DNA from 4 places in the Shewanella sp. JNE2 genome. Region 1 is predicted to be linked to each of the others. Evidence: predicted binding sites of a transcription regulator. Region 1 holds the regulator's gene; each other region holds the start of a gene.
What was found. The regulator sigma-54, encoded in region 1, starts transcription at its own class of promoters, with help from an activator protein. The targets are predictions, from matches to a motif close to GTTGGCACGNNNNTNGNNT.

Region 1 (7,557 bases):
ATACATCACCATTTCAGGCTCAAGGGCAATCGCGCGCGCCAATGCAGCACGGCGCTGCATACCGCCGGATAATTCGCTTGGCATCATCTGGGCCGCACCACGCAAACCTACGGCTTCAAGTTTCATCAACACGATAGTGCGAATAATCTCTTCAGGTAATCCCGAGTGCTCACGCAGTGCAAAGGCGACATTATCGAACACATTTATATCCGTGAATAAAGCACCACTTTGGAACAACATGCTCATGCGTTTACGTAAAGCAAATAATTCATTTCGACTCACTGCATGGATATCATACCCATCAAATAACACTTGTCCCTGCGTAGGTGTTAATTGTCCGCCGATTAACTTTAAGAGTGTGGTTTTACCAATCCCGCTTGGCCCCATGATGGCAGTCACTTTGCCCCGAGGAATAGACAAGCTAATATCTTCATATATGACACGCTGTCCGCGGCTAAACCCCAAATGACGGATCTCAACCAGCGGCGTTTGTTCTTGAGTCATGCTTGATTCCGATATTTGAAAAAGAGGTGATCTGAGTTTTAGACAGACCAATCGAAGAGCCGTAAATTGTACGTAATTGCGCTTTAACCTACAACAGAATCGACACTATCGCCCCGCGATACTTTCAATTTGCCCTATTTCCAGCGAAAATGCGCGCTAAGTTTTTATTTCCAGCGAAAACTGTTACACAGAGTTTGGTGGTGAGTTAATTAAATGATCGAATTATTTTGATTGATTGCTAAATCATAACTGCACAAGGTTAGAATGACGGTTAAACAACCCTAGCTTAACTGCTCATATTTAAAAGAGATAGCGAGCAAGCGTGCTGCCCTCTCACATAAAACCATTAAAATAAACGATAAAGACGATGATATTGCTCAAGACATTCAAGCACTAAACACGCTATTCTGCTTCATTAGCCTAGTGATTTACCCTTGGTGGGCGGTAAATGGCCGTCATACAGGCAAAATGAGCAATATTGACAAACGTGGCGCAAAACCGAATCTAAAAATAAAGGCCATGACAAAGTAGCATAGAAAACGACATAACCTTGGCAGGATGCCCTTTTATTTATCATCTTTATCGCGTACCAAATTGTGCTATTCCAATCCCATCCATGGGGCGACAAAGACAATGCAAGAAGAGAGATAGACATGGTAGACCAATCACAATTGCGCCAATGGGGCAGCAAAGTTATCGACATTGAAAAGTTAGCCCTCGATAATCTTTATCAATATGTTGATTCTATTGAATTTGTACAGGCTTGCGAGTTAATCCTTAACTGCTCTGGCAAAGTTATTGTTATGGGAATGGGTAAATCAGGCCATATCGGCAATAAGATTTCAGCGACACTGGCAAGCACTGGTACTCCGGCATTTTTTGTGCATCCCGGAGAAGCGAGCCACGGGGACCTTGGTGTGCTCTCAGACAATGATATTATTCTCGCAATATCAAACTCGGGAGAATCCAGTGAAATCTTGGCCTTAATGCCCGTCATTCAACGAAAAGCTATCCCCGTGATTGCGATGACAGGTAAACCCGATTCAACGATGGCGCGTCTGGCCAAAATCCATTTATGTATAGAAGTGCCAGAAGAGGCCTGCCCGCTTGGGCTTGCACCCACCTCCAGCACAACGGCAACCCTCGTGATGGGTGATGCAATCGCTATTGCGCTACTACAAGCCAAAGGCTTTACTCGCGAAGATTTTGCCATGTCGCATCCAGGTGGCGCACTGGGCCGAAAATTGCTACTAAGAGTCCGCGATGTTATGCACAGCGGTAACGAGTTACCACTTGTCAATCACGATATTTGTATCACCGAAGCCCTCTATGAAATATCCAAAAAAGGCTTAGGTATGACGGCGGTTATTGATGAGCAGCATAAATTAGTGGGCATTTTCACCGATGGCGATTTACGTCGGGTGATTGATGCAGAAGTGAATCTACGTACAACGCCAATTGCCGATGTGATGACTCGCAATTGCATCACAATTACCGATAGCGCACTTGCGGCTCAAGCACTACAAGTTATGGATAGTAAAAATATTAATGGTTTAATCGTGATAAACAAAGATCACCATCCTATCGGAGCACTTAATATGCTCGATTTGGTTAAAGCAGGAGTTATTTAATGCCACAGCAAGGATTTTACGGCCCTATCAGCGATGATGTTTGGCAAAGAGCACAAAAAATAAAACTGCTTATCTGTGATGTTGATGGCGTATTTTCTGACGGGCGCATTTATTTAAGTAATGCAGGTGAAGAACTTAAGGCATTTCATACCCGTGATGGTTATGGTGTTCGCTCGCTACTGACCAGCGGTTTTAACATGGCAGTTATTACAGGTCGCCAATCTAAGATTGTTGCCAATCGTATGACTGCCCTAGGCATTACAGATATTTATCAAGGTGTTGATAATAAATTCGAGCCTTATCAAGCCCTACTATCACACTATAATGTCATCCCAGAAGAAGTGGCTTACATCGGGGATGATATTGTCGATCTTCCGGTGATGAGCGCGGTAGGTTTAGCAGTATGTGTCGCCGATGGTCATCCCTATGTCCGCCAACAGGCACACTTTGTCACCAACCTCAACGGCGGACATGGCGCGCTACGGGAATTAACCGATTTACTGCTGTTAAGCCAAAATAAGTTCACTTCGGCCCACGGGATGAGTATATGAGTCGTGTGACCCTCGCTATCATTGCCTTTTTTGGTACTGCCCTCATTCTCTACTGGCAAGTACAACAAAAGCGGGGTAACGAAACAGACAGCAGCTTGAATAACCAAGATAGTCCCGATTACATTATTGAAGATCTGCGTAGCATTGAATTTAATGAACAAGGTCAAGTGAATAGCCGTGTCACCGCCAAGCACATGGAACACTATGAACTAAAAAGCCAAACCTATTTCACTCAACCTGTATATCTTGTTTATCCTGACCAAGGCAAAGCACAATGGCAGATCAGAGCGGATCAAGGACAACTCAACAAAGAAACAGGCAAGGTTGTATTAGAAAATAATGTTATTATCGATGCCATTAGCCCTGAAGAGCCGATACAAACCTTATCGACTAGTTTTTTAGAACTTGATCTAAACACTATGATAATGACCTCTGACCGTATCATTTACGTCACAGGGAAAGATTTTAATATCCAAGGGCAAGGCCTTTATGCGGACCTGAACGCGCAGGAAGTCCAATTGACCAGTCAGGTAGTAGGAACCTATGAAGCAAAATAAGATATTACTTGCCAGCTTAATGCTGATAATGAGCATGAGCGTTTATGCAAAAGTCGCAGATCTGCAGCAAGAAGTTAAAATTAAAGCCGTTAGCCAAACCGCAGATATCAAAAACAACCAAATCATCTTCTTTGGCCCAGTAGAAGTCACACAGGGTTCAATCAAAATCCAAGCGGCCCAGCTTCGCGCCTTTTCTGCCGATGGTGAAACCAGCAAAATCTTAGTTGCAACGGGCAACCCCGCGACTTACACCCAAATATTAGATGATGGTCGCCCTGCTTCCGCCAGTGCTAAAGAAATTCGCTATGAAATGGCGACAAGAACATTAACACTGACAGGTTCGGCCTCCCTCGATCAAGCGGGCAGTCAAGTGACAGGTAACCTCATTCGTTACAACATCATTCAACAAAAACTGATCGCAGAAAGCACAGGGAGTGGTGATGATCGCGTGATCACTATCATCCAACCTGAAAACTATCAGGATGATCTCAAAACCCAAACACCCGCAGATAAACCTGTGAAAGAGCAGGATTCTCAATGACCCAAATCACCCTAAGAGCACAAAATCTCGCGAAGAGCTACAAAAACCGCCAAGTTGTTAAAGACGTCAGTCTGACAGTCAAAACCGGCCAAATTGTTGGCTTACTCGGCCCAAATGGTGCAGGTAAAACCACGACCTTTTACATGGTGGTTGGGTTAGTAAAAAGCGATAAAGGCCATATTTTTATCGACAATGATGATTTAACTGCAGACCCTATGCATCTTCGCGCCCGCAAAGGAATTGGTTACTTACCACAAGAAGCCAGTATCTTCCGTAAGCTGACCGTTCACGACAATATCATGGCGGTATTACAAACCCGTAAAGAGCTAAAAGACGAAGAACGCGAAGAAGAACTGGAACACCTACTCGAAGAGTTCCATATTACCCATATTCGCGATAGCCAAGGTATGTCCCTTTCGGGGGGTGAACGTCGCCGAGTTGAAATTGCCCGCGCCCTCGCGGCCAATCCAAAGTTTATTCTACTCGACGAGCCTTTTGCGGGCGTTGATCCGATTTCCGTCATCGATATCAAAAAAATTATCGAACAACTTAAGAGTCGTGGCTTAGGCGTACTTATCACAGACCACAATGTCCGAGAAACATTAGACGTATGTGAACATGCCTACATAGTAAGTCATGGAAACCTGATTGCCGAGGGAACTCCTGCAGAGATCTTAGACAATCAGCAAGTTAGGGCTGTGTACTTAGGTGAACAATTCAGGCTATAGTTACTCCAGCGGAGTCTATAGCCTAAAATTATCGCGACTAGACTCCACTCACTGATAACAAGCGGCCTCATTCAAAAATAATAACGTAGGGATCAGCGGTAACATGAAAGCGTCACTCCAGCTCAAACTGGGCCAACAGTTAACCATGACGCCACAGTTACAACAGGCGATTCGTCTGTTGCAGCTCTCGTCATTGGAATTACAACAAGAGATCCAGCAAGCCTTAGACTCTAATCCTCTTCTTGAGCTGGAAGATGAGCAATTTGACGCACCTACAGAACGCAACCAGAATTTATCAGACACCGATTTCAGCGAATCAAGCCCACTGCCCCCCGAACAAGATAGCTCCACTGTTGATACCGCAGAATCCTTGACCAAAGAATCTATGCCAGATGAACTGCCCATGGATACCACTTGGGATGAAGTATTTACCGCCTCACCCAACTCAGGTTCGGGTGGCAGTAGAGAAGACGATATGCCCTTTCAGGGGGAAACCAGCGAGGGCCTGCATGAACATTTAGAATGGCAAAAAAACCTCACCCCCTTCTCTGAAACCGATCTTGCCATTGCCACTGCCATTATTGATGCCATTGATGATCAGGGCTATCTCACCCAAAGTACTGAAGATATTCTCGAAGCGATGGGAAATCATGAGATTGAGTTAGACGAAGTCGAAGCTGTACTTAAACGTATCCAACACTTTGATCCTGTTGGTGTTGCAGCAAGAGATCTCAGCGAATGTTTACTGATCCAGCTATCCCATTTTTCGCCGGACACACCACATCTCGAAAATGCCCGCATGTTGATCAAAGATCATTTAGATCTGATCGCTGCTCGCGATTTTAGGCTGTTAATGCGTAAAACCAAACTGAAAGAAGATGAACTTCGGGATGGTATCGCACTGATACAAACGCTGAACCCTCGCCCAGGTTTGTTGATCACACCGATGGATGAAGAATATGTGATCCCAGATGTGTCGGTATCGAAGAAAAATGGCCGTTGGGTGGTAGAACTCAACCCAGATTGCATGCCCAAAATCAATGTAAACCAGCAATATGCCGCCATGGCTCGCAGCACAAAAAGCCAAGCAGACAGCCAATTTATTCGTGGCCATCTGCAGGAAGCCAAATGGTTTATCAAGAGCTTAGAAAGTCGTAACGACACCTTACTCAAAGTGGCCAATTGTATCGTTCAATACCAACAAGGCTTCTTTGAGTACGGTGAAGAAGCTATGAAACCTATGGTACTTAACGATATAGCCGAAGCGGTTGAAATGCATGAGTCCACCATCTCACGGGTCACAACTCAAAAATACATACATACCCCTAAGGGACTTTTTGAACTAAAATACTTCTTCTCAAGCCATGTCGGGACTGACGATGGCGGTGAGTGCTCATCCACAGCAATCAGAGCCTTTATTAAAAAACTGGTTGCCGCGGAAAACCAGAAAAAACCATTAAGCGACAGCAAGATGGCACAACTTCTGGCAGAACAGGGAATAAATGTTGCGCGCAGAACCATTGCGAAGTATCGAGAAGCAATGCTTATTCCCCCTTCCAATCAGCGTAAAAGTTTATAGCCTACTATGGATATCGGAGGACGTTTCTATGCAAATAAAGCTCATTGGACACCATATCGAGATTACTGAATCGTTACGGGCATATGTAGAGGAAAAATTTTCAAAACTTGAACGCCATTTCGAACAGATCCATAATGTGCACGTTGTGCTCAATGTTGAGAAAATGCAACAGATTGCCGAAGCGCGAATCAACCTCACCGGTGGTGAAGTTTTTGCAACTTCAGAGCATACTGACATGTATGCTGCCATAGACGTCCTGATCGATAAACTTGATCGTCAGGTTATTAAACACAAAGAGAAGTTAACAAAACACTAATAATGGAACTTTGTACCATACTGAGGCCGGAGTGCACTACCTGCGCCACTCCGGGCAGTAAAAAAAAGGTACTGGAACTCATCAGTGACTTAGCCGCTGCCCAGTACCCCACCCTCTCATCTCAAGAGATCTTCGAAAGCCTTGTGGCGCGCGAAAAGATGGGGAGCACAGGTATAGGTAACGGTATCGCCATTCCACATGGTCGATTAACCGATATTACACAACCCATTGCAATACTCGTAAAATGTGAGGAACCGATAGCTTTTGACGCTATCGATAAGCAACCTGTTGATATTTTGTTTGCACTGCTTGTGCCGGCGGATCAATGCCAACAGCACCTAAGCACGTTGTCGTGCATGGCAGAAAAGCTAAGTGATAAACAAATATTAAAACAACTGCGTAAGACGCATGATGAAACGGAACTCTATCAGGTAATCACTGGATGAAACTGGTCATAGTGTCAGGCCGCTCTGGCTCAGGCAAATCTGTCGCACTTAGGGTGCTTGAAGATCTCGGCTATTACTGTGTCGATAACCTTCCCTTGCCACTAATAGGCAGTTTGCTTGAGCAACTCAAAGGCAGTAACGATCTTGTCGCCATTAGTGTCGATGTTCGTAATATGCCAGAGCAAGATAAAGTGCTGGTTCAGCAGCTTTCTAACCTGCCAGCAGGGACGGAGATTACCAGCTTCTTCCTCAATTCAAGCGATAAAGTGTTACTTAAACGCTACAGTGAAACGCGCCGCCTGCACCCGTTATCTAAAAGTCGAGTATCCCTACAAGAAGCCATTAAACTTGAAGGCAAACTGCTCGAACCTATGTCCAAACTGGTAGATCACTACATAGATACTTCAAATTTAAATATCTATGATTTAAGCGATCAAGTCAGACAAATTCTTCTTGGTAGCGTTGATAAAGAATTAGTCATCTACTTTGAGTCCTTTGGCTTTAAAAATGGCATGCCTACAGAAGCCGACTTTATGTTCGATGTGCGCTTTTTACCTAACCCCCATTGGGAGTTAGCATTGCGTCCACTGACAGGCCTAGATGAACCTGTGGCTGAGTTTTTGAATCGCCAGCCCCTGGTAAACAAGTTCATTTGGCAGATAGAAAACTTACTAGAAACCTGGTTACCACACCTTGAGCGTAAT
Region 2 (7,557 bases), 700 kb from region 1:
TAATAAACCTGCGGATTTATGGATCGCTACAATATGTTCATCTTCAAAGAGGATTCGAATATCGGGCGCTTGCTCATCGGTATTATCCAATACCACATGATCTAATTCATCATCTGGCATATCAAGCCACATATTATCTTGGTTCATTTAACAACATATCCAATTCATTCAATAGCCCAATTAACGGCTGTAATTTAGTGATTTCTTGCCATACATGTTGCGCCATGGGCGCTATAGCAATGCTTGTCGGCAGTGGCTGCCCAGCATCAATTAATGTTCGCATACGGGGGATAAAAATAAACTGCAGCCAATGCTCTAAGGGCATAAGATCACATGCAAAAGGGGCTGTACTCGCCATCGCCTCATCTGAAGGCGATCTTTGCGACCATAATCCAAATTGCTGCAAGCACTGCACAATTTGTTCTAATTTCGCCTGTGTTTGGCTATATAACATAGAATTGAGCTCCATTTAGCATCAAGCGCAATGATAAAGTTCACTGAACCATCAGCCCCTTTAAAATTCGGCAATCATACCATCTGGCTTCACTTCCCCCTATAATGTCGCCAATTTATTGAGCCTCTTTTGATCCGTATGGCAACCCAATGACTGAAATTACAACTTTAAGCCAGTTTTTAACGACCGCAAAAACCCAATTTCAAGTGTATGATCTTGGCCGTAGGGTACAACACATTGATATGTTAGCATTCCATCAAATCGAATCCCTTGCTACGCCCTATCCTTACCCTATTCAAGGACATGCACAATTTGCAATCGTGTTTTGGGATGCGAGTCAGCAACACTTTATTTGGTTTCTAAAACTGGCTTTAGATGAACAAGGCTTGCTCTCACCTGCTCCACGTTCACAATTTATTGAAATGGTATTATCGGCACTTGGACAAGATCCAACTCAACCACTGAGTAATGAACAACAGGAGCATCTTGCAAATAACCCTTTTAGCTTTACACCAAGCCAGGAAAAATTAGCAGTCTTTAACGCCTTAGTTCGTAAACAATTGGGGCAACATGCATCAGTTCAATATGAATTTGCCATGCAATATTTATCGGGACAAATTGCGCCAAGTCAATGGCAACATATTGGTATACAAGGCATTGCAGATGTATGCGTTCGAGCAAGTGAACTCGACCATGAAGCAAAACTACTCACCAGTTTCGATTCGGCAGCCATTGAAGTACAAATTGCCCTTTGTCAATGCTTAGAACATGTACAAATTAGTCCCTTGCTTGCCAACAAAATCTTAAACAAACTCACCGCAGCAGAGCCTGAACATAAAGCGTATTTTCTCAGGGCATTAGCATCAAATAGCGAACTCAGTCAAAAAGCGTTAGCCCACTTGCATCAAGGATCTAACCTAGATGCAAATACCCTCATAAGTATCGCTGGACGCAATTGGACTGTGCTAAAGCAGGAGTTAAGTCGCAGTATTTACTTAGAAGCGCTTGCACTACAGCCCCAAACCTTTTTTAATCAGATCTTTGCTGATATTGTGGCAATCCCTAGTTTACGCAATCTATTACTAGGTGAATTAAGAAATCCCAATCGAAGCATTCAACTATCACAAGCCATCGGTGGTTTGTTTAAGGCAGCAAGTAAATGATGTCAGATCTACTGTTAATTATTGCGGTTGTTGTCATTGCCGCATTTTTTTGGCAACTACGTCAAATGGCAGAATTAAGCCGTATTTTTGCCGAGAAAGAATGTTGTCGACAGAAGGTTCAACTTTTGGCAATTGCAATGGAAACTGCGCGCCCAAGCCTAGGTGGAACCACAGGAATTTGTTGGAAAGCAAAGTACTTATTTGAATTTAGCACCGATGGTATTAATCAATATCAAGGTCATATTTGGATGTTGGGTAAGAAAATTCAAAAAATTGAATGGCCGATATTCCCAGAACCTGAATGGCATGAAGCCCCCACTGCACAAGGCAAGTTTGGCGGCTGCGGCAGTCAAGGTGGATGTAACTCAGGGAAATGTCACTAAAACCCTAGTATTGCCAAATCCAAATAACGTCATTTCCTAAAGTATTCACTAACGACGGCCAATTGACTAAAAAGAAAGGGTGTGATCCTAAGATCACACCCTCTGGTTCTCTGTTAAGCCATCCTGCTATTATTGTGCTCCCTGCACCATCCTTGCGAATTCGAGCATCCTGCATCATCCCTGATCAATCCCTGATATTTCCCTGTATTGACATACATTCCTATTTCTTAGCTATCCTTATGCTAAGCTTGCTCTTTCTTGAGCGGTTCCACCATCATCCATGAAATAGGGTAAATAGCATCCTTTCAATCGCACTCCATGTGCCATTGCCGTCCCTATGCAACTAAGTTATCTATCCCTGATAAGCAGTCTTTCCATCTACAAAGCCAATTCTACGCTAGCTAACTTCTTGCTTCTTAATAGAGATAGAATGATGTTAATTGCAATATAAAAGAAATAATCAAAAATAACTTGTAAGCTATTGATATAAATCAGTTTTTAAATAAGAAAATGTTTTTTTTCTTTCTATGGGTTTACAAATAACTTACATATATGTGAGAGATATCTCACACAGAATCAGGCAGTTTGAATATTTTAGGCGATGAAAAAATTCAGAAAGACAAAAAGAAAAGGGCGCACCCAGTGCGCCCCATTTATCCCTTGTAAGCCTTCCTGCTTAATGAGTGCTCCCTGCACCATCCATGCGTTCGTTTGCATCCAGCATCGTCCTTGAATCCCTTTTTATCCCTGTGTTAAAGCTTTAACACTCAGTCCTTTGAACCGAATATCCTGCTTCGGATCCAACCATATCCTATGGCTTAGTCCTGTTGCATCCTGCATATTTCTCTTCCTGATTGAGTATAAGCTGTTCACCCTTATACTTATCCTTGACTCGATACATCCTATATCGAGTAGATGCTTAATCCCTAAGCATGTCCTGTATCCATCCTGAAATCAAAATTCATTGCTTCCTGCGTCCATTTGGCCTGTGCTGCAATCTATGCAATCCATTTAACTTGGCCATGAGAGAATTCTACGCTAATACGTATTTTTTTGTTCTACTCAAAGAACACTCACAAACCAAAATTTCAGCCATAAATCTATGCGAACAACCTAACTAAATGAATTAAAAAAGATTAGCTGGCATGTGATTACAAAACAATCAACAAAGAAAACATTTTATCCTACAACCTTTGTAAGCGATCTCTCACAAGAGCATGAGCTTCTCACTTTACGTCCCCGTCATCCTTCCTAAACCAAAATCAGAAAAACGAGTGAAGCGTTCATTCATCTTGTTGCCCCGCATAAAATAATAATTGTCCTGAGATACTGCCAATAGTCAGTTCACCTAAGGAGACAAAATCGTGCTGAGTGAACAAATGGGTATGGCTTTCTTGTGCTGCAAACACGCCAATACCATCGAGTTCACGCTGCTCATCGCACCAGCTAACAACGGCTTGTACAAGTTGATGCCCTAAACCTTTATGTTGTTCGCTTGGCGTTAAGGCAATAAATTGTAGGATCCCACAACGATTACTTGGCAAGAGTTCAACAATACTCGATTCTTTTTTCATAATAGATTGAGTAGATTGCCAACCCGTTCCGAGCAACATTTTTAAACGCCAGTGCCAATATCGTGCCTCTCCTAAGGGGACTTCTTGAGTAACAACACAAACCACACCCACTAACCGCTCTTGATCAAACAGACCAATCAGTGCCTGTTTTTGCTGCCACAACGAGTTGAGTTCTTCACGAATAGCTGCTCGTAATTTTTGTTCGTAGGCAGCTTTATCTGAGGAAAACAAAGATTCAACAAAGAAAGGATCATCGTGGTAAGCGTTATAGAGGATGGAAGCGGCAACCCGTAAATCTTCAGCAGTCAAATACACTGCACGGTACTCGTCCAAGGTATGGTTGTCCATAAGTAGAATTCCTTGATTTAGATCACACTCTTAATAGGTATAAATCAATGTATCAAGGAAACTAAAAAGTGCAAATTTTAATCAAAGATTGCATTTTTCCATCAGACGCATACCCTAGAAGCTAACGCATATATTGAATAGGGAAAGTCAATGGATACCACTCCAGTAGATTTAAGCCATTTGTTTGAACAACTCGGTCTAGATAATCAACCCGAAGCTATTACTCAGTTTATTGCTAACCATAAGATTGACCATCAAATACATTTAAGCGAAGCGTCCTTTTGGACCGAAGCCCAAAAGAACTTTATTACTGAGGCCTTAGAAGCTGATGCGAAATGGACTCAACTAGTTGAACAGTTAGATACTCAACTTAGAAAAGCCTAATTATCTTTAATGCTTTAGTGGGGAATAGTTTCTAAATTTTACTGTATGCCGTTTCACCCCACCCTACTAAAGCATTATTACTGATGACAATGGGAGTGCATTCATCCTTAGTTGTTTTACCATCACTGTGAGTGTGCTGGGTGCGATAAAACAACACGATGACTTCTTTATTAACATCGCCATTTTGGATATAGGCTTCGCTAAAATCGGCATTTCCCATAATGATCATCACTTGATCCTTAGTCATACCTAAACTTAATTGGGTTAAATTATTACGATTTTTATGCTGTACTTTTTCCCAAGATTCGCGATTTTTCCAATGGGATTCTCCCTCTCCAACATTGACCACGCAGCCACTAAGACCTAAGCTTGCAACCCCTAAAAAAGTGAGACCCATTATTGTGCGATTTAATTTAGTATTCATCATATGACATCCTGTGTAATTGTTATTGAGATGCGATTAAAAGCAAAACAGGTGCCAAGATTTAACACATTGTTTTATAAAAAAAATATAAAAATCATCTGCATATTGGTTTATTATCACGCAATAAATTAAGGAATTTCACTCATTATGAGCAACATTGACCAAGTATTAGCTGTTGCACGTGCTCTCGAAGCTAGCGGCAAAGTACCAAGTTTAGCGTTAATCAAAACCCGTTTAGGTAATAGTCTGCCGTTACCGATATTAATCCAAGGTTTACAACAATTTAAAGCTATGCCGAAAGCTGAACGTGAGCGCTTAGCTGAATTAAAAATCACAAATCCGATTGCAGCAACAGCTGATACAAATGAAGCCTTAACCCTAATGGCTCTTTCTGCTCGCCTCATTGCCCAACAACAGCATTTTGAGCATTATATCCAGCAACAAAATACAGAAATCGTTCAATTAAAAAATGAACTGCTTGTGCTTAAAGAGCGGATCAGTCTATTAGAATCCCAAGGAAAAATGGCTTAATGTTTGTTACTGAACTGCGTTTTGAATGCTTTGCCGACACGACCATCTCTGCCGCAGAAAAGGCCATCAATCAACTCCTTGAAGCCTATAGAGCTAACGGCCAAATATTAGGGCGAGAATTTGCTGTAGCCTTTAATGACGGCGAGTTTAGGGTGCGTTTGCTGCTACCAGAGAAATCCAGTTTAGCCCATAAATACCATAGTCCTTGGGTCAAGAAAGCCTTAGCAGAATTAACCGAGGCCAAACTCCTCGCGCCTCGGGAAAAATTTATCGGTCAGGACATTAATTCTGAGGTCAGTAATACTGAAACTCCCAGTTGGCAATTGTTGTACACGAGTTATGTACATATGTGCTCGCCCCTGCGCAGCGGCGATAATCTTCTCCCCATTCCCTTATACCGACTCCCCACAACCTTCAATGGCGATCATAAACGTATTATCCGTTGGCAGAGCGAATGGCAAGCCTGTGACGAGCTGCAAATGGCGGCGGCCACTAAGGCCGAATTTGCCGCGTTAGAGGAGTTATCGAGTCCAGACAGTGATTTATTTCGTAGAGGTTGGGATTTACGTGGTCGTATCGAATATCTGACTAAGATCCCGACCTATTACTATTTATATCGAGTTGGGGGCCAAGATCTCGCCTCAGAAATGGCACGGCCTTGCCCACGTTGTGGCAATCAACATTGGAAACTCGATGAACCTTTATTGGATATATTTCACTTTCGCTGCGAGCCTTGCAGAATAGTGTCAAATCTATCTTGGGATCATCAATAATATCTGCTTATCCCGTTGCAAAACTCAACCTAAGACAAGCCACACAGAAGTTAAGCGTTAGCACTTAGGTTGAGAGGAAAGCATTTCGCTCACGAGTGTTAACCTTTGCCGAAGAGGTTTTGCCACATACGTTTAATGTTAGCGAAAATACCTGGATGATCTAACGCGGGCATAGGTAATTCTTCATGCTTAACGGGTGGTGCTATCCGTGGTGATAATGCTTCGATAAACGCAGTCAAACTCGTGGATAATTGTTCAGATTGCTCTTCTCCTGGAATTTCAATCCATACGCTGCCATCACTGTTATTAATGGTAAGCATTTTATCGCCCTCATCTAACAAACCGATAAACCACGTTGGCGGCTGTTTCAGTTTTTTCTTCATCATCAGATGACCAATTACGTTTTGCTGTAGACATTTAAAATCATCATCGTTCCACACTTGCAGTAACTCACCTGTTCCCCATTTTGAGTCAAATAGTAATGGGGCTGAAAAATACTGACCGTAAAATAGATGGATATCAGGCCATAAAGGCAGATCTAGCGCATGTTCCACATTGGTAAAACTACCGATTTCATCACGCTTAACAGGCTGCCAAGCGATGGGTTTGTCAGAATCAGCAAAAAATTCACCTTGAATGCATACAGAAGGCTCACCTTGCGGGTAATATCGCGGTAATTCGCCTAAAGTAGTTAGGTAAGCTTGATGATAGTTTTGCAAAAATTTATCTAGCGCAGGCAGACAAGACACTTAAGCACAATCCAATTTCAGGTATAATGTGCGCCTATTTTGACATGGAAACAGTATTGATGACAAAGAATCACGACCCTTATAGTGATGCCAAAGCGCTTACTGGCCTAACATTAGGTAAAGCCACTGACTACCAAGCCGAGTATGATGCTTCGTTGTTACAAGGGGTTCCTCGATCACTCAACCGTAACGCGATCAATCTTACGGAAGCCTTGCCTTTCCACGGTGCCGATATCTGGACGGGTTATGAGCTGTCTTGGCTGAATACCAAAGGTAAACCTATGGTTGCCATAGCCGAGATCCATTTAAGCTATCAAAGCCTAAACCTAATTGAGTCAAAATCTTTTAAATTATATTTAAATAGTTTTAATCAGACTAAATTTAGCAATATCGATGCAGTACAAAAAACCTTAGTCCAAGATCTTAGTCACTGCGCTCAAGGTGATGTAACGGTAAGGATTATTGAACCTAGAAGTTTCGGTTCTCAACGCATAGTAGAGTTACCAGGCACTTGCATAGATGATCTCGATATTGAAGTCAGCGATTATAGTTTTAACCCTGATTACTTAGAAAACAGTACTGATGATAAACAAATAGTGGCGGAAACGCTTAATTCAAACCTACTGAAATCTAACTGTTTGATCACATCGCAACCCGACTGGGGTAGCATAATGATCCGTTACCAAGGGCCTAAAATCGATCGCGAAAAACTGCTGCGCTATTTGATTTCTTTCCGCCAGCATAATGAGTTTCACGAGCAATGTGTTGAGCGGA
Region 3 (7,557 bases), 670 kb from region 1:
CAGTTAGGCATAGACAACGGCAAGATCACTCAGCCTTGGCATGTGCAAAATGGCATAGCAGCCGATAGCCAAATCAATCTGTTAGATAAACAGCATCGCAGCTTTAACGCGCCTGAAGGTCAGCCGCATTACCGTTTAGCGGGCGGTCAGCTTAACTTTATCGACAAAGCTGAAATCGTAAAAGCCGGCGGTAAAGCGGGTCTTGGCTATTTATACGCCGAACGCACGATTGACCCGAGTGATTGGTTCTTCCAATTCCATTTCCATCAAGACCCGGTAATGCCAGGCTCCTTAGGGGTTGAAGCCATTATCGAGCTGATGCAAACCTATGCGATTGACCAAGACCTTGGTGCAGGCTTTAAGAGTCCAAAATTTGGGCAGATTTTATCGGATATCAAATGGAAATATCGCGGCCAAATTAACCCATTAAACAAGCAGATGTCGCTGGATGTGCACATTACCAACGTGACAGACGACAATGGCAAACGCATCATTATGGGCGATGCCAACTTGAGTAAAGATGGCCTGCGGATTTATGAAGTTAAAGATATCGCCATCTGTATTGAAGAAGCCTAGCGAGTTTACGCTGTTAGAAAGACGCTAATCTCGAATAACAAATAACATATAACGAATAACGAATAGTTGCGCCGCCTTGGCTATCCACATCGCACAGGGCGGCACTGATAACATGAGAACACCTATGACTAGCCATACTCTAGATCAATACAATAGCAATAACGAAAAACTCAGCCCTTGGCCGTGGCAAGTCAACGATGCCGCGCTGAGCTTTGATATCGACTCATTAGGCAAAAAACTCAAAGATTTAAGCCAAGCCTGTTACTTAGTCAATCACAGCGAAAAAGGCTTAGGCATAGCGCAAACGGCCGAAGTAACAACAAGCGACAGCCAAGCGCCTCTTGGCTCACACCCCGTCAGCGCCTTTGCGCCTGCCCTTGGCACCCAAAGTTTAGGCGACAGCAATTTTCGCCGCGTACACGGGGTTAAATACGCTTACTACGCCGGCGCTATGGCCAACGGTATTGCCTCGGAAGAACTGGTTATTGCGCTAGGTCAAGCGGGCATTTTGTGCTCATTTGGCGCGGCGGGGTTAATTCCATCCCGCGTTGAAGCGGCCATTACTCGCATTCAAGCGGCGCTGCCTAATGGCCCCTACGCCTTTAACTTAATTCATAGCCCAAGCGAGCCCGCATTAGAGCGCGGCAGTGTTGAGCTGTTCTTAAAACATAAAGTGCGCACGGTCGAAGCTTCGGCATTTTTAGGGTTAACGCCGCAAATCGTCTATTACCGCGCAGCGGGTTTGAGCCGCGACGAACATGGCGAAATAGTCATTGGCAACAAAGTCATCGCCAAAATCAGCCGCACCGAAGTCGCGACTAAGTTTATGGAACCGGCGCCTGCCAAAATCCTCCAGCAACTAGTGAGTGACGGTCTTATCAGCCAAGACCAAATGGCGATGGCATTGCTTGTGCCGATGGCGGATGACATCACAGCCGAAGCCGACTCTGGCGGCCATACCGACAATCGTCCGTTAGTCACGCTTTTGCCGACGATTTTGGCGCTCAAAGATGAAATCCAAGCTAAGTATCAATACAAGACACCCATCCGCGTGGGTGCTGGCGGCGGCGTCGGCACACCCGATGCAGCATTAGCCACCTTCAACATGGGCGCGGCCTTTATCGTCACAGGTTCAATCAACCAAGCCTGCGTCGAAGCGGGCGCGAGTGAACACACTCGTAAGTTACTCGCTACCACAGAAATGGCCGATGTGACTATGGCGCCTGCCGCAGATATGTTCGAAATGGGCGTGAAATTACAAGTGGTTAAGCGCGGCACTCTGTTCCCGATGCGCGCCAATAAGCTGTATGAAATCTACACCCGTTACGATTCGATTGATGCCATCCCTGCGGACGAGCGTAAAAAGCTCGAAGAGCAAGTGTTCCGCTCATCACTCGATGATATTTGGGCGGGCACAGTTGCCCACTTTAACGAGCGCGATCCTAAGCAAATCGAGCGCGCGCTGGATAACCCTAAACGTAAGATGGCGCTGATTTTCCGCTGGTATTTAGGTCTATCGAGCCGCTGGTCAAACACAGGTGAAGTCGGCCGCGAAATGGATTACCAAATCTGGGCAGGCCCTGCCCTTGGCGCATTTAATGCGTGGGCGAAAGGCAGTTATTTAGATGACTATAAGGCCCGTAATGCGGTGGATTTAGCCAAACATTTAATGGTGGGCGCGGCGTATCAAGCGCGGATTAACCTGCTGTTATCCCAAGGCGCGACCATTCCAGTTAGCCTGCAACGCTGGAAACCGCTAAATCGTTTTTAACCGATTAGCCTCAACGTAACACCTTGTATATAAAGCTGGCATGGGTAACAGTGTCAGCTTTTTTATTGATAAAAAGCACAGTTATTAAGGCTGAAACTTTTACCGAAAGTAAGGTAAAAATTGCTTAATTTGCATTTAAGTAAACTGAAAAAAATCAACTAAAGCTAAATATAAACAAACAAAATCAAAATGTTATCCTTAAAAAATCACATTGGCATTAAGCTCGCATCCTATAAATAACCACTCACCATTACCTTACAAATGACACAAACGGGTCAGATGAAGGATAAAGACTGGGATAGGAGGTTAATATGTTAGGTTGGACATTAATGTTTTTGGTTGTTGCCATTATTGCTGGGCTCTTTGGTTTTACCGGTATTGCAGGAGCCGCTGCTGGTATCGCAAAAATCATTTTCTTCTTATTTATTGTGTTACTGGTGATTTCACTGTTGGTCAATGCCATCAAAGGTAGAGCCCCGCGCCCTTAATTTTTATTGGAGAGGAAATAGATATGAAACCATTTACGCTAATGACAAGTGCAGCACTGGCATTATTACTCGCCCTAGGCCTATCTGCCTGTAGTGATAACAAAGCCGAAGATGCCGGTGAAAAGATCGATGATGCCATTACCGATGTAGGCAACGCTATCGAAGATGCCTGTGAAGAAGTCAAAGAAGGCGTTAAGGCTAAAGATACTAAGTGCTAGGCTAACAAGCTTTATCTGATTTAGGGTAGCAATAGACACATCTACTGCTACCCTTTTGGTTTAAACTCAATCATTTCAACATCTTCATCTCACATTCAACCATTTCAAGTGCAACGAATTTAACCAAAAGCAACGGCATTGGAGAACTTGCATGCTAACGAAGATCCACATCAAATATTTGTACACAGCAGGTGCCATGCTATTCGCCTATTTTGCGGTGGCAGGAACTTCTCCTCTGCTTACGTTCATTTGGGCATGGACGAGCCTGTCACTGTTTTTAGTCGGCTCAGCCTATTGGTTTAATCGCGCCAGTATTTTTAGAAAACGCCAAGATGGCACTATTCCTTGGTATATTCGCTGGGGTTTTATCCCTTTTTTATTGGGTTGCCGACTCTATAACCATTGGGCGAGAAAATGTGATTCAGTGCCATCGATGCAGAGGATAGATGAACATCTGTATCTCGGTTGTCGACTCTTTCCTGCGGATCTGGAAAAGATTAAAGCCAATAAGATCACTGCCATTCTGGATGTCACCGCTGAGTTTGATGGCTTAGATTGGTCACAGTTTGAAGATCATATTGAGTATTTAAATATTCCCATCTTAGATCATAGTGTGCCGACCAGTGCCCAACTCAATCAAGCCGTTAACTGGCTGCACCGCCAAGTGCGCGCCAATAAAAAGGTACTCATCCACTGTGCTATGGGTCGTGGCCGCTCAGTGCTGGTACTCGCCGCTTATTTGGTTTGTAAAGATAAACAACAGCACTTCGTAGAAGTACTGCAACAGATAAAGCAAGTTCGCAAAACCGCAGGCTTAAACAAATGGCAATTACGCGCGCTTGAGCGCATGCTCAGTCAAGGGAAAATTAACATCCACAAAGTAGCATGGATTATCGCCAACCCAGTCTCTGGCGGCGGAAAATGGCGAGAATACAGCGAACAAATCCAAGATGAACTCAAAGCCTATTTTGACCTGACGTTAACTCTCACAACAGCAGACGAAACCGCAAATATCTTCGCTCAACAGGCCCGCAGTGCAGGCGCAGATATCGTTATCGCCTGTGGCGGAGACGGTACGGTAACCGAGGTCGCATCAGAAGTTGTGAATACCGATATCATGTTAGGGATTATTCCTTTAGGAACGACGAACGCCTTAAGTCATGCGCTATTTGGTTTAGGCAGCAAGATAATTCCTATCTCTCAGGCGCTGGATAATATTATTCAAGGACACAACCAAGCTATAGATACCGCACGTTGTAATGATGAGTTAGTGTTGTTACTTGTCGGCATTGGATTTGAGCAAAAAATGATTGAATCAGCAAACCGCGAGCGTAAAAACGCCCTAGGTCAACTGGCCTACCTCGATGGTCTATGGCAAGCGATGAGTATGGCAGAAACCTTAACTATCTCGTTAAGTTTGGACGATGCCGCGCCGATAACGATCCGTACCCACAGCTTAGTAATTGCCAATGCCGCCCCCTTTACCAGTTTGCTAGCACAAGGAAATGGCGAACCCAATATGACCGATGGATTGCTCGATATTACCTGGTTGGATGCGGACGATGACCCCAAAGGCCCCTTGCTTGGCTTAGCCGAATTAGCAATCGCTGGGTGGGTTAAAGAAGGCCATAAAGATCTAAAAGTTCAACAAGCTCGCCTAAGTAAAGTCCACCACGCCCACGCTAAAAAGGTCACCATTAGCAGTCAGCCTAAGTGTAAATATGTGATTGATGGCGAAGTGTTTGAGCCTGCGGATCTTACCATTGAGGTTCAACCCGCATCCCTTAAGGTGTTTGTTCCCTATCAAGAAATAACCGAAGAAACAACCTTGTAATCATCTGTGGCATTAATGCCTTGATGCCTTGATGTCTTGATGCCTCAACGTCAATCACTTCTTCATCTATATTGAAACACACTCATTATTTTGCAGTAGGCTCACCTGACTCGACTTGCTGTTCATACTTACTGAGCTTGTTATAGAGGGTTTTAACGCTAATCCCTAATTGTTCAGCAGTATCGGTTTTATTGCCATTACTGGACTCTAGTGCTTGATAAATGGCAATTTTCTCCAAATCATCTAAACGCATCCCTTGGGGAATAATCACTTCTTCCTCAGCAATTTTGGCGTTATCAATTTCCTGTTCTAGCTGCAAATGACTCGGCAAAATCTCTTGATCCGCCAGAATATAAGCCCGCTCAACGGCATGTTTTAACTCGCGTACATTGCCTGTCCAACGATTAGCAGCAATCATCCGCAGACTTTCCTCTGAGAAAACTTTGCACTGCTTTTCAGCCACATTACGATAAGCCAGAAAATGCTGCGCTAATCCGATAATATCTTCACCACGAACCCTTAATGGTGGAACTCTAATCGGGAATTGAGCCAAGCGAAAATATAAATCCTCTCGAAATAGCCCAGCCTCTATTGCCGCAAGAGGATCACGATTCGTTGCCGCCACAATGCGTACATCTGAGTGGAGTACTTTGTCTCCCCCCACTGGGCGATACTCATTATTTTCTAGCACTCTAAGTAACTTTACTTGATGCTCTATAGGCATTTCCGTTATTTCATCGAGAAATAACGTTCCACCTTCCGCCTGTTCAAAAACCCCTTTATGATCCCGATTTGCACCAGTAAAAGCCCCTTTAACATGTCCAAATAACTCACTATCAACCAATTCGGGACTGAGAGCGCCGCAGTTAATCGCAATAAAAGGCTCATTCACTCTCGGGCTTGCTAAGTGGATAGTATTAGCGACTAACTCTTTACCTACACCACTCTCGCCAATAATTAATACATTACTGTCGGTGACTGATACACGACGAATGGTGCGATACAACTTATGCATAGGCGCCGACGAACCGACAAGTAAACCGTATTGGTCTAACTCGCTTAAAAAGGGGCTTGAACGGCTGGGTGAACTAGCGACTAAATGCTGAGCAAAATCAATTAAAATACTACTTATCAGTGACATATCATATGGCTTGCGAAGATGATAACCTGCATATTGCGCCATAAGCTTATCCAGATTGGGATTGGGCTGACCATTGGAGAGAAAAATAAACTCAATCCCCGACATAGCTGCATTTTTCATTAAATCAAGATAGTCCTCGTGACTAAGACAAGGAAACTCAATAACTGCAACATCAACATGATTGGCTTCAAGCTGGGCAAGCCAAGGTAAGTCATCAATACTACGCAGTTTATTAAAATGTAAGGCACCCTCAAGTTGCACAAGTGCTTGCTCGGCACCTAAATCCTGTAGGTGATAAAAAAGTGTTGGTCGAGCCATGCTAAGTTCACTCCTGTGTATGAAGATCCACTGTATGCCAGCCGTGAAACTTTAACAACATCAATGGTAATAGTTTCCGACATACCAATCGAATAACTGAACTAACTAAAAATATCGCTCTATAAATCAGTCTTTTAATCTACCACTAAAAACGAGAACGGAATATGCATGGTAGCTGAACAAAACTGACATTATTAACTCAAGAATGCCGGACTCAGGCATAAGGAGATGGATTATGAAGTCTAATGTTGTGCAACATCAGACTGATATCAGCGCCGATATCAAGCTTAGCGAGGGGATTATTACACTCTGCCAGAGGGGAGATGAGTTCTACACTCGCGCGATCTCTCTGGTCGATGACTATAACCTGCAACGTATTCTTAGGGTGCAATCCTCTGTCTATAAACGTCTATTAATCAGACTATCCTTACCGCAAGACTATCCAAGTACAGGTAACATCACTAACCAACAAATAAATCCTTATGCTCAAGTTGAAACGCTATTAGAACAACACGTAATCTCTGTGGCCATTGCGGCTCTTATCGAGATCGAGCAACAAGTGCTAACTCAACTAAAGCGGGCAGTAAAACAAGCACATCATCCACATCTCACATGTCAACTTGCCGAAGGCACTGCTTGGTTACAAATCAGTTGCGATGCCATGCAATCCCTTCATAACCCTTAACGCTCTAGTTACTAACCGCACAGTCTTGTGCGGTTTTTCATGTCAATTGCATCGAGGGTCTCTCTGCAATAATTACATTTATTCGGTAAAAAAGACCGATTAATGGCCTCTACAACAAGCCTAAATCAAAGATAAAATCATTATATAAACATATAAATCAATGAGTTAAAAACATTGGCACGATTCACGCTATATCTATCCTTGAGTCAACAACTGAGGATATCATCATGAAAACAGCAACAGTATTAGCAACCTTACTTATCGGTTCAATCAGCTTAAATGTGGCTGCAGCTCAGGATTGGAAAAATGAAGCCAAAGATGCTTGGATTGATGGTAAAGCAGAAACGACCCTGTTACTCAATACTAACCTGAACTCCTTTAACATTATGACCGATGTAAAAGATGGTCATGTGACCTTAACCGGACAAGTAGAAAGTCGCGTCGATAAAGCCCTTGCAACGGAGCTTATCAAAAGCCTAGATGGGGTAAAAGATGTCGATAACAAGTTAACCGTAATGAGTAAAGA
Region 4 (7,557 bases), 2.2 Mb from region 1:
CTGAGGTGGTGGCATCTTTGCCGTAGCTGTCGTATTCAATCCCTTCACCATCGATGTTTTTATTAATGTACTTCATGATGTAACCCGTTCCTGAACCAATAGCGGGATCGATATATTCCACTTTAAAGCGGCGCTCCTTTGCGCCTTGCTCATCACCATCTTCCTCTAAGCAATAGTGTGTGAAGGTATCGACTAAGGTTTGCTGTTGCTCACTTGGGACAAATAACAGTAAGTGCCAGTGTGGGGTGCCGTCATGGTGTGGCTCTGCTACCCGAAAACCGAAAGGGGTGACTTGTTCACGGGCAAGGGCGGCACGAATGCGGGCAAAGGTGCGATTTAAGTATTCTTGGGCATCGAGTGGGGTTGCGCCGTTCCAATTGGGATTTTTATCGCCCGTTCTGGCAAAACAGCGATGGTATTTAGACGGTGTAGTCATAGTTAAGAATAGGGCGCTATAGTCCATCTCTTTGGCATAATCTTCAAAGCCACGGATGCGAACCATCAACTCGGCCTTGCGAATGGCGGGATTAGAGACATTGAGTTTGGATAATTCGGCAAGACTTGCACTATAGCCGTGTTCGTTGGTGGCTATGGTGTTTTCTAAAAGCTGTTGATTGCTCTGCCATTGGGTCTGAAAATTGCTGACGGTAATGTTACTGGCATAAATGCCTTTTTGTTTACTGACCAAATTGAGTTCCCGTGAAATGGTTTCAATTTGCAGATTGCGCTGTTTTCTTAATTTCCGTTTCCACCAAATCTCATCGCCAGCGCGGGCGAGTACGCCATAGACTTGGGCAAGCTCAACGTCATCAAGTGTGTCCAACTTAAGGTGGTTGATAATTGTCTCGCTCAGTTTTGGCGGCTTAATGCTATAGCACGCCATGTAATGTAATAGCGTGTTGTAGATAGTGAGTAATCCCTTACCTTCTGCTTGCGCTGTGATCTGTATACAGCGGCGGGCGTGTTGCTTTGCCTTTGCGCTTATATCTTGCTGCTCAATATTCACATGGTAGAAATGTTTGTCCTTACCCATAACGGCGGCAATTCGTTTAGTCAGGTGTAGCACGCTCAAATTGGCCTCGCGGCGGTTTGGCTTGCTACGATATTGCCGCATAATCGCTATACGATGAGGTGAGGGCAGGCCGTAGAGTTTACTGTCTAGCCATTGCTTATCGTGTTCATGAACATTAAGCATGTGCTTTTACCTCGCTGTTAGTCAGTAATTGCTTACCTCGCTCGTTAAGCGATAGCTTTTGCCAACGAATGCCCATCTCAAAAATCGTGGTTTCAGTGAGTAGTCCTTCACGCTTTAATCTAAATAGCGTGCGTTTTTGAAAGTGGCCGTTAAAGGTTTCAATACCGTCAACTTTGCCAAAGTCGCTGCAAATTTCTGAGCACAGGAAAAGGCTATTGCCCTGTAAGAGCCATTGGGCGAACTCCTGTTGTTCATCGGTGAGCTTGGGCATGCATAAAGTAGGGGAGGTCATCATGATTTAGCCTCCCCGTTATGTAATGGTTCACTAGGCTTTAATTGCGGGACGTCTTGGTTGTCCCCGTTAACGGGTTCGGTGTTCGTTAACGGGTTCGGTTCCTCGGTTTTGGCCTGTGTACCCGTTAACGGGTACTTAGACTCGTTATGTAACCTAATGGACTTCAAATTTACTTGAAGGTTATGGTCGATCACCGCTAATTGAATGATGATGCAAATAGCTAGGGCAAATTTATAGAGTGTGATCATAAACCCTCCCGTTAATGAAGGATTCAACATCACTTTGGCGGTACTTAACGCTGCGGCCAATTTTAACGAAGCGTAAAGGATAGCGGCCAGTGCAACGCCAAACGGATAGGGTGCCGATGGTGACGCCGAGAAATTCGGCGACCTCGGTCGGGCTGAGTAATAGATCGTTCATGGTAACTCCTGATTAAAGTAGATTTGTCAGGAGTTAAGATAATCGTGAGGGGTTAGGGTGTATGCGGTGCTAGCTGCGAGAACTATATTGCTCGCAGCGAAAACATAATCTCTCGCAGCGAGAACTACATGCTTTGTGTTGTGTTAGCTGCTCGTAGCCAGCCATAAAGACGTTCAAAACCGTTATTTTTCCACTCTAGATTTGAGCCGAGATTTGACGCAATTTTTGTTACTGAGGGGAGTAACACTTTTGCTGCGTGGCGGGGGTTGTGATAACTCCCTTGTAAGTAGAGTTCAATCGCTTGCTGCTTAACTAATCTATTAATTTTATGTTTAGAATCGTTCCCATTTTTCCCTGCTTGTTTGACCATGTTTTTACGGCCAATTGCTTCAGTTAGACTCATCATTATCAATAGGTAAAGTTCATTGCCTTTGTGGAACATTCGATGAGTAAATTCTCTTTTTAAGATTTTTGCTGATTTTAGATGGCCTGCCATTTCACACGAAAGTGCTGCTTGAAGGAGATCGGCTGCATCAGTTGGAATCATTGAAAAGACTTCAACAAAGTCACTAATGTTTTCAAAATTACTAAATGCTTCAGCCAATGTTTCGGCCGATTCGAAATGTAATATTTTACTTTGATCATGCTCTAGTTTGACGATAGGTGCTTCTTCAAGAGTTGAGAAATATTGTGATGCAATGTACTCATTAATTTGTTCTATTTCGATGAGAATGTTTTCAACACCAGATAGAACATCAATTAATTTTTCCGAGTAGGTGTCTATGCTAGGTTCAGGGCCGTCGGAAATGTAGCGTTTATACAATTCCTCCAGCCAATCATAGTTGGCGATTGAAACTACAAATTTACCAAGTAAATCTAGGTTTGGATTTTGTTCTTGGTAGAGGATGCCTGAGGTTTCATTTTTCTTGACCTTTTCACAGTTATCTTTTTTTTCATGGTGTTTGAGGTCGAAAGATTCCATTCGTTAAATGTCCATTTTCTAGTTTTATGGCTATAAGAAAACTATTAGAAATGAAGCGAAAAGTCTATAACTGAGATGAACAGGGCAAAACGGGGATTTTTGAAAATGTTACGAAAAAAAATTCTAAAAAACGTCATTCCTATGGCGGCACATAGGCGGCACAGGATTTTTTGCTTTTCGTAAATTACTGAATTTTATATATAAAAAGTGACTTATGGTCTCTCCACAGGGACTCGAACCCCGATCGGCCGCTTAGGAGGCGGCTGCTCTATCCTGTTGAGCTATGAAGAGACGAGAGTGATTATACTGGTTTTATCTGTGATTAAAAGGCTTATGATTTAGTTGCTTAAATCTTAATCGCGATGTCGTTTATCTGTACGTTGTAGACAGCATTTTGGTCTACAAGCACCGCGGTTGAGCTTTCTTCACTGACTTGTTCAATTTTGACAGTGGCGCGACTTTTTGTCGCGATAGGACGCATTTCATTGAGTCTGTCTGGCAAGTTCTGTTGTAATACTACTTGGAATTTATCGTTAACACGAATGCCATGTTTTCTGCCTAAATTCAATATTATCCTATCAGCTTGGCGACTCACTACTTGGCCGAGTAAAGGACGGCAGTTGAGTGTGCTATCCAAATCTTGAGTAGCTTGCTGCATTAATTGATTGATATTTCTGCCATATGCCGAGCGCCAAAACCTTTCACTATTAGGCGATACTACGGCTTGTTCTTCAAACTCCCATGGGGCAGAGGTACTGTAACTTTTACTCCATACTTCTTCTCCACTGATCCCGTGGTAGAGATTAAGTTTGAATTGAAATTGTCTTTGTGGGGCTTCATCCCAGATGCCGAGGAAGGTTGATTTAACTGGATCTGTCGAAATATCAATAATTTGTGGCTGAAGAATATATTGGCTGTCGGTTATTTCGCTCAACCAATTTGGTAGCCTATATCCTCGAATATCGACTAAATCTTGGGTAATATCGAGTCTTTCTTTAGCATGTAGGTGGCTAAAACTCGTAGATGAATAGCTATCGATATTATGGCTCAATTTTTCGGAGATAATTTCTTCAAACCCTGAGAGTTGACCGTATCTAAGCTGGGTGCGATCTTTTATTTGCGCTTGAGGTATTAAAATAGCCGCTTTTAATTGCCCATTCGGACATTGCTGCGTAGGGTCTTCATTCAGATCAAGTCGTAGGGAAACATATATTCTTTGGCCTTGGATCCGCTCATTGACCAGTTGAATGCTGATTGCTTGGGCATTTCTATTTATCGCAAAGCTGCTTTGGGTGAGATTGCCATTAGTTGTTTGTTGTTCGCTGGATATTCTTATGCCTGTATTAAGCGTTGCATAACTTACTGCCTGATTGATGGCTTCTTCCCTAGCTTGGGCTATATTGCCATTAATAATCATGGCCTCACCACTGGCTTCGATCCATTCAGCCTGTACAGACATTGAAAGTAAAGTAAGGCTCAAACTAATGATAGAAGCGGATCTTAATATGTGCATCAATTCAGTCCTTAATGCTGTGCCATCACGAATGACGAGATTGTTAATTTAGCCAGTTTACTGACAGACAACGCTATTAGACTAGAAAGCAAGTTTCATGCCTTATTGAAAGGGGACTTTAGATAAAGTTTTACTAATGACTGCCGATAAAGTAGCTATGGATATAATCCCAATGGCAATTTGCTGTCTTGGTCTGGTATTTGCATTTGATATTTCCTGTGTTGTAGCTGTGGCCTAATTATCATTTAAATGGCCAAGAATTCCTTTAGACGAGGTCTGCCCAATGTTAAAACGTGTCATTATTCCCTTAATCCTAATAGTGTTAGGTGGATGCGTTGCTAAATCCGTTGTGCCTCCGAAACCTAGCTTAGTTGATGGCAATGGCTTGCCGCCAACATCGACGATTAATCATTTAGCTCAGCGAATTGTCACAGAGTTAGTTAAACAAAATGATGCACTCCGTTCAGATCAACCCATAGTAGTTACAACACCTGTGTTGGTGGGGGATATGAACAACACTAATGCAATGGCACAACAGTTACAGCAAGGATTAATGACATCACTGCATAGCTTTCAATTTAATGTTGTAGATTTAAATCTTGGTGATGGCTTAAGGGTGACCGCAAATGGTGACTTTATTTTGACGCGGGATTGGCAAAAGTTATCAAACAATCTCCCCGTTGAACATTTAGTCGTATCGACGATGAGCCCCACAACAAATGGCATGGCAATCAATACACGTATCGTGAATATCAGTAACAATCGCGTGGTTTCTGCGTCTCAAACTTATGTTACCCAAAAAGAAATGGCCAATTATATGCAGGCATCAGAACAAGTGGTCTCACAGAATGGTATTTTATATAGGCAATCAAGTTCAGGCATGAATGAGGTTCGTGTGTTGGGAGATGGAAAATGAGACATTACCTTTTACTCGTTGCAACACTTTTATTTAGTGGCTGTGTGACAAAAGACAGATATGTACAGTGGGAAGATGTGCCTCCACCCAGTTTTCCCAAATTAACAGCCATAGGCTATGCGCCATTAGCGACACAGCCTGCTAAGGAACAATCTCAAAAAGTGTTAATGGCGATGCAAGCGTCAAAAATAGTGGCTTATCGTGAATTGGCGGAACAAGTTTATGGTCAAAAGATCACGGCGAATAGCAGTGTGAGTGATTGGATGTTAACGGATGACAATGTAAAGGCTTCAGTATCTGGCGTTATTCGCGGGGCTAAAGTGGTAAAAAGCTATCCCGCTGGTGAGCATTATGTTACTGAGTTAGAACTTGATTTTTCTCAAGTTTGGGCTCTTTATCAACAACAAAACCGTCCACAAAAAGTTAAAGAAGTCACGTATTTTTAGGCATGTCATACCCAAATATTGATTTCACTTTGGCAAATTTTTGCGTCTAAAATACTAACGCTTTTGGAGCTTTTGATCGCGAAGCAAAAAGCGGAGTTATGCTACTCAAATGAGGAGTTGCGTGCATGAAGGTAAGTGCATATCAGCTAAACTTTTTAGCTGGATCTCTGTTGTGATTGAGCGTTTGTGTTGAAAAGATCCTGTGGGAAAAGTTTTGTCCTATATCACCGTAAAACGTCAATCTTTCGTATCAATCCCTTTCTTATAAACACATTGACCGCGCATTTGCGCGGTTTTTTAGGTTATTGATTTTGCAGGCGATTATTTTGCGAGAGAGAGACTAGCTGAAATAGAGATTAAGCTTTTAAATCATTACCTAAACTTGAGATTGTTGAGGTTTTACCTTTATCGTTATAGGTCAAGCTAGTGGCGTTACGACTTGCTTGTAGAGCTTGAGCAAAGCGATTTAAACTCGCTAAATTCATGTCGATTAAACTGGCATTTTGCTCATTTAGCTCTTTGCATTCGACCAATGCCAGCTTAACTTCTGCCATTTTATGGCTAAGGTGAGGTTGCTGCGTGAGCTGAGATTGGTCGCTATGGTTGGCCAGCAATTCATCATTGGCTTTAAGTGTTTTGAGGCATTGTGATTTTTCATTTGCGAGTGACAACAGCAAATCGGCGTTTTGGTCAACCAAAGCGCCTTTTTCTTTGAGTATAATTTGCTTTAGAACAGCCAAATGGGCGTGTTGCTGATCAACCAGTTTAGCTACTTCTGTCATAGTTACTCTTTATTAAGATCACTTAATTCGGCTTCAAAACTAGCAATATTGGCGGCCAGTTTTTCGGGATCAATTTTATATCGACCTTCGGCAATGGCTTGTTTAATTTCAGCCACTTTCTTTTGGTCAACTTCGGGTAGACTCGCCATTTTAGTCTGAGCTCCTTGTAGCTGCTGAGCTTGAGCCGTAATGACTACAGAGTCGCCTTTTTGCGATGGAGTCGATTTTGTCGCTACTTGAGCAGATTGTTCACTGCTGACTTTAGTTGCGCCAGAACGGGTTTGAGACGTCGTTCCGGTGTTTAGTTTGCTTATATCAATTGCCATTTTAGGCTCCAGCGTCGTGTATACGGGATTGCTTAACTGGTATCGGCAGCTTACAGAAAAGCTTTAGATTATTTTACATTCTAACTTCGACTTCGCCAATGCCTATGACTATTGCATCTAGTTGTTTGTTTGAACTGCTATTTTTAACTCTAATTTGCTCACCAATATTTCCATCTTGTAAGGCCTCTCCTGCTGTTTTTAACATAAATGAAGGAGATCGTACATAAATAGAGATTGCGTCATTCTTACACACAAAACACAGGTTGTTGGCAAAAATAGGAGATTCCTTTGCAATTCGACGTTTTACGCGTGTGCCTTCGAGTTGACTTGGGTCGTCAAATTGTTGTCCGCGTAAACTATTTTGTTCAATATATCTTACTTCAATTTGGCTAGCATTGATTCTATCGCCAGGTGCCAGAATTTCTGTAGTAACCACGACAGGAAATAAAATATCGACTCTAACTGAGATAAATATTTGCCAAGGGTAGGCAAGTTCAGGAGTATGACAACTGACTTTAATCGTATTATTGCGACTAATGTCGCGATCACTCGCCATTTCAACTTTTATCGGTGATGTGCACTGGGATGGTAACATGCGAGCGTCAATATTCTGAGGTGTTATGTCTACTTTAGCCTTTGCCGGTATGGAAATCTTTTCATTAATAAGGGCTTTAGCTAATTC

Region 2: the regulator sigma-54 is predicted to act here: its motif matches at 4,771-4,789, upstream of MZ182_RS06370 (DUF3192 domain-containing protein).
Region 3: the regulator sigma-54 is predicted to act here: its motif matches at 2,558-2,576, upstream of MZ182_RS06315 (DUF1328 domain-containing protein).
Region 4: the regulator sigma-54 is predicted to act here: its motif matches at 4,492-4,510, upstream of MZ182_RS13735 (flagellar assembly protein FlgT).

The regions. Positions count from the first base shown of each region.
Region 1 is NZ_CP096169.1:724,533-732,089, reverse strand. Features, by position in the region: gene mlaF (phospholipid ABC transporter ATP-binding protein MlaF) at 1-504, opposite strand, end outside; gene MZ182_RS03300 (KpsF/GutQ family sugar-phosphate isomerase) at 1,158-2,135, shown strand; gene kdsC (3-deoxy-manno-octulosonate-8-phosphatase KdsC) at 2,135-2,686, shown strand; gene lptC (LPS export ABC transporter periplasmic protein LptC) at 2,683-3,243, shown strand; gene lptA (lipopolysaccharide transport periplasmic protein LptA) at 3,230-3,784, shown strand; gene lptB (LPS export ABC transporter ATP-binding protein) at 3,781-4,512, shown strand; gene MZ182_RS03275 (RNA polymerase factor sigma-54) at 4,616-6,091, shown strand; gene hpf (ribosome hibernation promoting factor) at 6,120-6,407, shown strand; gene ptsN (PTS IIA-like nitrogen regulatory protein PtsN) at 6,410-6,853, shown strand; gene rapZ (RNase adapter RapZ) at 6,850-7,557, shown strand, end outside.
Region 2 is NZ_CP096169.1:1,423,235-1,430,791, reverse strand. Features, by position in the region: gene truC (tRNA pseudouridine(65) synthase TruC) at 1-147, opposite strand, end outside; gene MZ182_RS06395 (YqcC family protein) at 134-454, opposite strand; gene MZ182_RS06390 (DUF3549 family protein) at 604-1,617, shown strand; gene MZ182_RS06385 (DUF3301 domain-containing protein) at 1,614-2,000, shown strand; gene MZ182_RS21290 (hypothetical protein) at 2,595-2,717, opposite strand; gene MZ182_RS06380 (GNAT family N-acetyltransferase) at 3,284-3,922, opposite strand; gene MZ182_RS06375 (DUF2789 domain-containing protein) at 4,073-4,306, shown strand; gene MZ182_RS06370 (DUF3192 domain-containing protein) at 4,338-4,733, opposite strand; gene MZ182_RS06365 (hypothetical protein) at 4,878-5,261, shown strand; gene MZ182_RS06360 (Zn-ribbon-containing protein) at 5,261-6,034, shown strand; gene syd (SecY-interacting protein) at 6,133-6,783, opposite strand; gene queF (NADPH-dependent 7-cyano-7-deazaguanine reductase QueF) at 6,843-7,557, shown strand, end outside.
Region 3 is NZ_CP096169.1:1,397,689-1,405,245, reverse strand. Features, by position in the region: gene MZ182_RS06325 (beta-ketoacyl synthase N-terminal-like domain-containing protein) at 1-576, shown strand, start outside; gene pfaD (PfaD family polyunsaturated fatty acid/polyketide biosynthesis protein) at 701-2,347, shown strand; gene MZ182_RS06315 (DUF1328 domain-containing protein) at 2,659-2,835, shown strand; gene MZ182_RS06310 (hypothetical protein) at 2,859-3,053, shown strand; gene MZ182_RS06305 (diacylglycerol kinase family protein) at 3,205-4,887, shown strand; gene MZ182_RS06300 (sigma-54 interaction domain-containing protein) at 4,973-6,346, opposite strand; gene MZ182_RS06295 (hypothetical protein) at 6,582-7,031, shown strand; gene MZ182_RS06290 (BON domain-containing protein) at 7,259-7,557, shown strand, end outside.
Region 4 is NZ_CP096169.1:3,069,545-3,077,101, reverse strand. Features, by position in the region: gene MZ182_RS13765 (replication endonuclease) at 1-1,195, opposite strand, end outside; gene MZ182_RS13760 (hypothetical protein) at 1,188-1,490, opposite strand; gene MZ182_RS13755 (hypothetical protein) at 1,487-1,738, opposite strand; gene MZ182_RS13750 (helix-turn-helix transcriptional regulator) at 1,722-1,910, opposite strand; gene MZ182_RS13745 (hypothetical protein) at 2,035-2,892, opposite strand; tRNA gene MZ182_RS13740 (tRNA-Arg) at 3,108-3,183, opposite strand; gene MZ182_RS13735 (flagellar assembly protein FlgT) at 3,239-4,405, opposite strand; gene MZ182_RS13730 (FlgO family outer membrane protein) at 4,689-5,321, shown strand; gene MZ182_RS13725 (LPP20 family lipoprotein) at 5,318-5,767, shown strand; gene MZ182_RS13720 (flagella synthesis protein FlgN) at 6,124-6,549, opposite strand; gene flgM (flagellar biosynthesis anti-sigma factor FlgM) at 6,552-6,875, opposite strand; gene flgA (flagellar basal body P-ring formation chaperone FlgA) at 6,949-7,557, opposite strand, start outside.